3 regions of the Janthinobacterium sp. 35 genome follow, and region 1 is predicted to be linked to each of the others. Evidence: predicted binding sites of a transcription regulator. Region 1 holds the regulator's gene; each other region holds the start of a gene.
The links. Region 1 encodes sigma-54, which starts transcription at its own class of promoters, with help from an activator protein. Its sites were predicted from a motif close to TGGCANGNAANCTGCTTT; they were not measured.
Positions count from the first base shown of each region.

Region 2: a site for sigma-54 is predicted at 871-888, ahead of urtA (urea ABC transporter substrate-binding protein). Genes of this name have one in related genera too.
Region 3: a site for sigma-54 is predicted at 1,098-1,115, ahead of prpB (methylisocitrate lyase). Genes of this name have one in related genera too.

Region 1 covers NZ_PEFN01000001.1:2,111,753-2,114,022, forward strand. Annotated here, with positions in the region: gene hpf (ribosome hibernation-promoting factor, HPF/YfiA family) at 1-161, opposite strand, end outside; gene CLU93_RS09485 (RNA polymerase factor sigma-54) at 231-1,709, opposite strand; gene lptB (LPS export ABC transporter ATP-binding protein) at 1,714-2,270, opposite strand, start outside.
Region 2 covers NZ_PEFN01000001.1:4,729,870-4,732,139, forward strand. Annotated here, with positions in the region: gene CLU93_RS21140 (DUF4349 domain-containing protein) at 1-740, shown strand, start outside; gene urtA (urea ABC transporter substrate-binding protein) at 941-2,194, shown strand.
Region 3 covers NZ_PEFN01000001.1:4,934,191-4,936,460, reverse strand. Annotated here, with positions in the region: gene prpC (bifunctional 2-methylcitrate synthase/citrate synthase) at 1-72, opposite strand, end outside; gene prpB (methylisocitrate lyase) at 148-1,035, opposite strand; gene CLU93_RS22040 (hypothetical protein) at 1,390-1,638, opposite strand; gene CLU93_RS22035 (hypothetical protein) at 1,762-1,998, opposite strand; gene CLU93_RS22030 (MBL fold metallo-hydrolase) at 2,164-2,270, shown strand, end outside.

The sequences.
Region 1 (2,270 bases):
TTTTGACGTTTTTCTTTCTCTTTGAGGTTATCCACGGTCAGAATCACGGCGATATCGATAACTTGATCGAAATGACGTTTCACGCGCTCCAGCTTCGTTTGTACGTATTCACGGATGGCTGGTGTCACTTCGAGATGATGTCCGCTGATGGTGAGATTCATACACACTCCTAAAGATGATCGGGTTCGTGCGGTCCATCCTATCCGGCCCGCAGAGGAACCGAAAAAAACTTACAAACACTTACGCAGGCTCACTGGCGGAATTTTCAACGCTTCCCGGTATTTGGCAACAGTACGTCGCGCAATCACCATGCCTTGTTCCCCCAGCATGTCCGCAATCTTACTGTCGGATAAAGGATTTTTAGGGTCTTCTGCTCCTGTCAGTTGCACGATCAATGCCCGTATCGCCGTCGATGATGCTTCGCCCCCCGCTTCGGTGGCGACGTGGCTACCAAAGAAATATTTCAACTCGAACATGCCGTGCGGGGTCAGCATGTACTTTTGAGTTGTTACCCGCGAGATAGTACTCTCGTGTAAACCCAGTGTATCAGCTATTTCACGGAGCACAAGGGGGCGCATGGCAACGGCCCCATGCGAGAAAAAGTTCTTTTGTCTTTCTACTATCGCCTGTGCCACGCGCAGGATCGTGTCGAAGCGCTGGCGCATATTCTTGATCAGCCACTTGGCTTCCTGCAACTGTGCGCCCATGGCGCCCTCGCCCTTGCCCTGCTTGAGCAAGTTGGCGTACATGGCGTTGACGCGCAGGCGCGGCATGACGTCGTTGTTCAGGGTGACTTGCCAGCCATTGCGCGCACGCTTGACGACGACGTCGGGCACCACGTAATCGGACACGTCCGAGGCGAACACGGCGCCCGGATGCGGATTGCACTGGCGAATCACCGTCTGCGCTTCACGCAAGTCTTCCTCGTCGCAATCGAGGGCTTTTTTCAGCTTGTTGAAATCGCGCTGGGCAAACCAGGCCAGGTGCTTTTCCACGATGACGAGGGCCATGCGCCGCGTCACCATGGCGACGTGCGGCAAACGCTTGATTTGCAGCGCCAGGCATTCGGACGCATTGCGCGCACCCACGCCGGGCGGATCGAAACTTTGCAGCAGGGACAAGGCCGTGCGCATCTCGTCGGCGTCGATTTCCAGCTCTTCCGGCAGGCGCGCCAGGATGTCGTCGAGCGACTCTTCCAGGTAGCCATTGTCGTCGAGCGCGTCGATGATCAGTTCGACCAGCGCGCGGTCGCGCAACTCGAGCACCGTCACGCGCATCTGCTCCATCAGGTGCTCGCGCAGGGTGCAGTGATGGGCCTCCAATTGCGGACGCGAATCTTCGTCATCGGGCGCCTTGCCCCGGCTCGCCTCGCTCCAGTCGCTGTCGCCACCGTCTGCGGCGGCCGGGCTGTCGCTCGCCTCGCCGTCAAAGGTCTCCGCTTCGGCCGGCGCCGCAGGCGCATCCTGGCCTGGCGGCTGGGGCGGCGCTTCGGCCGGCGCGGCCGTGGAACTCAGGGCTCCGTCGGACAGCAGGCGCAGCGAATGGTCGAGCGGATCGTCGAGGCGCTCGAGCAAGGGATTGTCCGTCAGCAGTTGCTCGAGTTCCTGGTGCAATTCCAGGGTAGACAATTGCAACAGGCGTATCGATTGCTGCAACTGCGGCGTCAGTGCCAGGTGCTGCGAAGTGCGCAGCTGCAATGATTGTTTCATTGGCTCACATGCGGAAGTGTTCGCCCAGGTAGACCCGGCGTACCGACTCGTTCGCGATGATGTCGTCGGGGCGTCCCGACGCCAGCACCGAGCCCTGGTTGATGATGTAGGCACGGTCGCAGATACCCAGCGTCTCGCGCACATTATGGTCGGTGATCAGCACGCCGATATTGCGCTCCTTCAAGAAGCGCACGATGCGCTGGATCTCGATCACGGCGATCGGGTCGACACCGGCGAACGGTTCGTCGAGCAGCACGAAACGTGGGTCGGTCGCCAGCGCGCGGGCGATTTCCACGCGGCGGCGCTCGCCGCCCGACAGCGACAGCGCCTGGTTCTCGCGCAACTTTTCAATCTGCAAGTCAGCCAGCAATTTATCCAGGCGCTCCTCGATCTCGGCCTTCTTCAAAGGACGGCCTTCGACGGTCTGGATTTCCAGCACGGCGCGGATATTGTCTTCCACCGTCAGCTTGCGGAAGACGGACGCTTCCTGCGGCAGATACGACAGGCCCATCTGCGCGCGGCGGTGGATCGGCAGGCGGGAAATGTCCACGCCGCTGATAT
Region 2 (2,270 bases), 2.6 Mb from region 1:
GCGGCAGCAAGGGCGAGAGCGCGGGCCAGTCCAGCGCCGCGCGTCTCGATGGCAAGGAAAAAGGCAGCGAGTTCCTTGCCTATGAACACAATGTCAACGTCGATACGCATGAGGCGCAAGTGCGGCCCCTGTATGAACGAGTGGTCGCCGCCTGCAAGGCCGACACGGACAACGGCTGTCTGCTGCTCGATTCGAGCATTGACGGCGGCCGCTACGTGCATGCGCGCATCAGCATGCGCGCCAAGCCGGCCGGCATCAAGAAGCTCGTGGAGCTGGTTGCAGCCGGCGGCGACGTCACTAGCCAGGGCACCAAGGTGGAAGACCTGGGGCGTCCCGTGCTCGACAGCAAGAAACGCCTGGACATGCTCAAGCAGTATCAGGCGCAATTGCAGGACCTGGAAAAACGCTCGGGCGCGAACGTCGACGCCCTCATCAAAGTGACCAAGGAGCTGGCCACCGTACAAGTGGAACTGGAGCAGGCGACGGCGGCCAATGCGCTGTTGATGCAGCGCATCGACACGGACTTGCTGAATGTGGCCATCAGCGCCGAAGGCAAGCAATCGTTCTGGCGTCCCGTCAAGCGCGCGCTGGGCAATTTCACGGAAAACCTGTCGGAAGGCGTGGCCAACGCCATCACGGCCATGGCGTATATCCTGCCGTGGCTGATCGCGTTCGTGCTGCTGTTCCCGCTGGGCCGCAAGGGCTGGCGCCGCCTGAGAGGTACACCGCGCAAGGATTAAAGTGCAAGGATAGCCGCGTCCGGCGCACCTTTTTACGGCAATTTGAAACCTGGCTGCACAGTCCTTGTGCAGTCAGGTTTTTTTTCGTGCGGCGCTGGCCGCGTGCACCATGCCAGACGCTTGGTGCTGCTGGCATGCATTCTGCTTTAACAACATCGTATGCCCAGACCGTCCCCCACGAACCATTCACAGGAGTCTCCATGTCACGACGCATCATCCTGAAAGCGGTCGCCGCCGGCGCATTCGCCCTGGCCACCTCCACCACCATGCAGGCGGCCCTGGCCGCCGACACCATCAAGGTGGGCATCTTGCACTCCCTGTCGGGCACCATGGCCATTTCCGAAACATCGCTGAAAGACGTGGCCTTGATGACGATCGCCGAGATCAATGCCAAGGGTGGCGTGCTGGGCAAGAAGCTGGAAGCCGTCGTCGTCGATCCCGCATCGAACTGGCCTTTGTTTGCGGAAAAAGCGCGCCAGCTGGTGGCGCAGGATAAAGTGGCCGTGGTGTTTGGCTGCTGGACGTCTGTCTCGCGCAAATCGGTTTTACCTGTCTTCAAGGAACTCAACAGCCTGCTGTTTTACCCGGTGCAATACGAGGGCGAGGAGCTGGAAAAGAATGTGTTTTATACGGGCGCCGCACCGAACCAGCAGGCGATCCCGGCGGTGGAATACCTGATGAGCAAGGATGGCGGCGGCGCCAGGCGTTTCGTACTGCTGGGCACGGACTATGTGTATCCGCGCACCACCAACAAGATCTTGCGCGCCTTCCTGAAAAGCAAAGGGGTCAAGGATAGCGATATCAGCGAGGTCTACACGCCATTTGGCCATGCCGACTATCAAACCATCGTCGCCAATATCAAGAAGTTTTCCACGGGCGGCAAGACGGCCGTCATTTCCACCATCAATGGCGATTCCAACGTGCCGTTCTACAAGGAACTGGGCAATGCGGGCTTGAAAGCGACGGATGTGCCCGTCGTCGCGTTTTCCGTGGGCGAGGAAGAGCTGCGCGGCATCGATACCAAACCCTTGCTTGGTCACCTGGCGGCGTGGAATTACTTTGAATCCGTCAAGAACCCTGTGAATACAGCCTTCATCAAGCAGTGGAAAACGTATGCGGTGGCGCAAAAGCTGCCGAACGCGGGTTCGGTGGTGACGAACGACCCCATGGAAGCGACCTATGTGGGCATTCACATGTGGGCGCAAGCCGTGGAAAAAGCCAAGTCGACGGACACGGACAAGGTGATCGCCGCCATGGCCGGCCAGAGCGTGAAGGCGCCATCGGGCTTCACCTTGACCATGGATGCGACGAACCACCACTTGCACAAGCCCGTGATGATCGGCGAGATCAAGGCCGATGGGCAATTCAACGTCGTGTGGAAAACCAAGGAACCGATCCGCGCCCAGCCGTGGAGCCCGTTTATCAAGGGCAATGAGGGCAAGCAGAAGTTGTAGGAGCTGATATTTAACCCAGCAGCAACTGCCGGGGTCGGACCCTGAGGGTCCGACCCCAGTCGTCGCCCTTGGGGGC
Region 3 (2,270 bases), 2.8 Mb from region 1:
GTTGCCGGCAGTAACGCCGGACAGGGCGACGGATTTTTTAGGCTTGAAAGTAGCGACTTGCGGTGCGGTCATAGTGTTCTCCAGAAGATGATTGTCAGTCCAGTGCGGCGGGCCTGGGCCTCCCAAGGCCCGCTCTTGTATAGGTGCTTACTTCTTTTGCGCGGCGAACAGCGCATCGAGCTTTTGCTCGAAGTCGTGGTAGTTGATCGATTCATACAGCTCCATGCGCGTCTGCATGGTGTCGACGACATTCTTTTGCGTGCCGTCGCGGCGCAGGGCGCGGTAGACGTTGTCGGCCGCCTTGTTCATGGCGCGGAAGGCCGACAGCGGGTACAGGGCCAGGCCCACGTGGGCGCTGCGCAATTCGTCCAGCGTGAACAGCGGCGTGGAACCGAATTCCGTGATGTTGGCCAGGATAGGCACATTGACGGCCTTGGCGAACGTGGCATACATCTCCAGGTCCGTGATGGCTTCCGGGAAGATCATGTCGGCACCCGCTTCGACGCAGGCGACGGCGCGTTCCAGTGCCGCTTCCAGGCCATCGACGGCCAGCGCATCGGTGCGCGCCATGATGACGAAGTTCGGGTCCGTGCGCGCATCGACGGCCGCCTTGATGCGGTCGACCATTTCTTCCTTGCTGACGATTTCCTTGCCCGGACGGTGGCCGCAGCGTTTGGCGCCCACCTGGTCTTCGATATGCAGGCCGGCCGCGCCGAACTTGATCATCGATTTCACGGTGCGCGCCACGTTGAAGGCCGACGAACCGAAGCCCGTGTCGGCATCGACCAGCAGCGGCAGGTCGCACACGTCGGTGATGCGGCGGATATCGGTCAGCACGTCGTCCAGGCTGGAAATGCCCAGGTCGGGCAAGCCCAGCGAGCCGGCCGCGACACCGCCGCCGGACAAATAAATGGCTTTATAACCGGCGCGCTTGGCCAGCAAGGCGTGGTTGGCATTGATGGCGCCGACGACTTGCAACGGGGATTCTTCCTGGACGGCCTTGCGGAATGCGGCACCTGCGGAGTATTGAGTCATGTGTTCACCTTATGGGTTTCGGATGGTCCCGAATGTTTCACGGAGTGGCTATGAGCATCAGTATTGCAAATGCCGTGCCAGGGCCGCGCATCCACCCGGAAAGGACGCCAGTACGCAGTGCCATACGGGGGAAACGGCCATGTATCGGCGTGGCGTGCAGTGTCACGCAAGGGAGCAAGCATGTCACGATGCATGTCAACGATGTTTCAAATGTGTTTCAATCATTCCATTTGAAACATTGAAACATGAAACAAGCTGGACTGCCACCGGGCGGAACTCCGGACGGGACGGCGGGCGCGCACATAAAAAAACAGCCGGCGGGCGCCGGCTGCAGGTTTGCTGGAAATTCAGGAGCTAAGCCAGCCGCACCAGCGGGTTGGCGATGATGTTGTCGATCTGGCGCACGGCTTCTTCGCAGGCGGCGGCAATGGCGCCATCCTCGTCGTCGCGCACGAACTGCATGGTCGAGCCTTCGAATACTTCCAGGCCTTCCGCAGTGGCGCGTTCGATGTCGCAACTGGCAGACCATTTGCCATCGGTGGTGGGCACGGCCAGGGGAACGATTTCCCAGCCTTTATAGTGAATTTTAGAACTGTTTTCCATGGGGTGCCTCCTTGTGACTGACTCAATAGTGGAAATCGTAGCATGAAGCGGGACCGCTAGCGACGTGTTTCAGGCGCCGGCGCACGGTCAGGCTGACTTTCCGGCTAAACGATTTACGCTGGCTCAAGGACGCAGCAGATTATCCACTTCCGTCCTGGCCACTTCTATCCCGGCCGTGCAAGCCGTCTCAGGCGCCGCATAGCCGCCCAGGGTGCGGCTGCGCGTAATCGCTTGCGCCGCGCTCTCGCCCTCGCGCTGCAGGCGGTAGGTAAAATCCCATAAATCGTCGTTGTCCTTTTGCGGGGTCACCGAAATCGTAAAACCGCGGTACTGTTCGCTGCGTGCAGTAATATCGTTCATGAATTTCTCCTTGTAGGATGAGGTTACCACGCTGCAAGCGCCAGGGTGCGCACGACTGCCGCGCACTCCTTATCTGTTTTTCGCATGCCAAAGGTCAATTCTCAGCATTTTTTTAGCGCACTCTGGCGATATAATGCCCTTCCCTGTCCGTACTTTGCCGCCGCGATGACCCCACAAATCCAAGCTTTCTTCGATCCCGCCACCGCCACCGTCACGTATGTTGTGTACGAGGCCGATGGCCAGGACTGCGCCATCATCGATTCCGTGCTCGA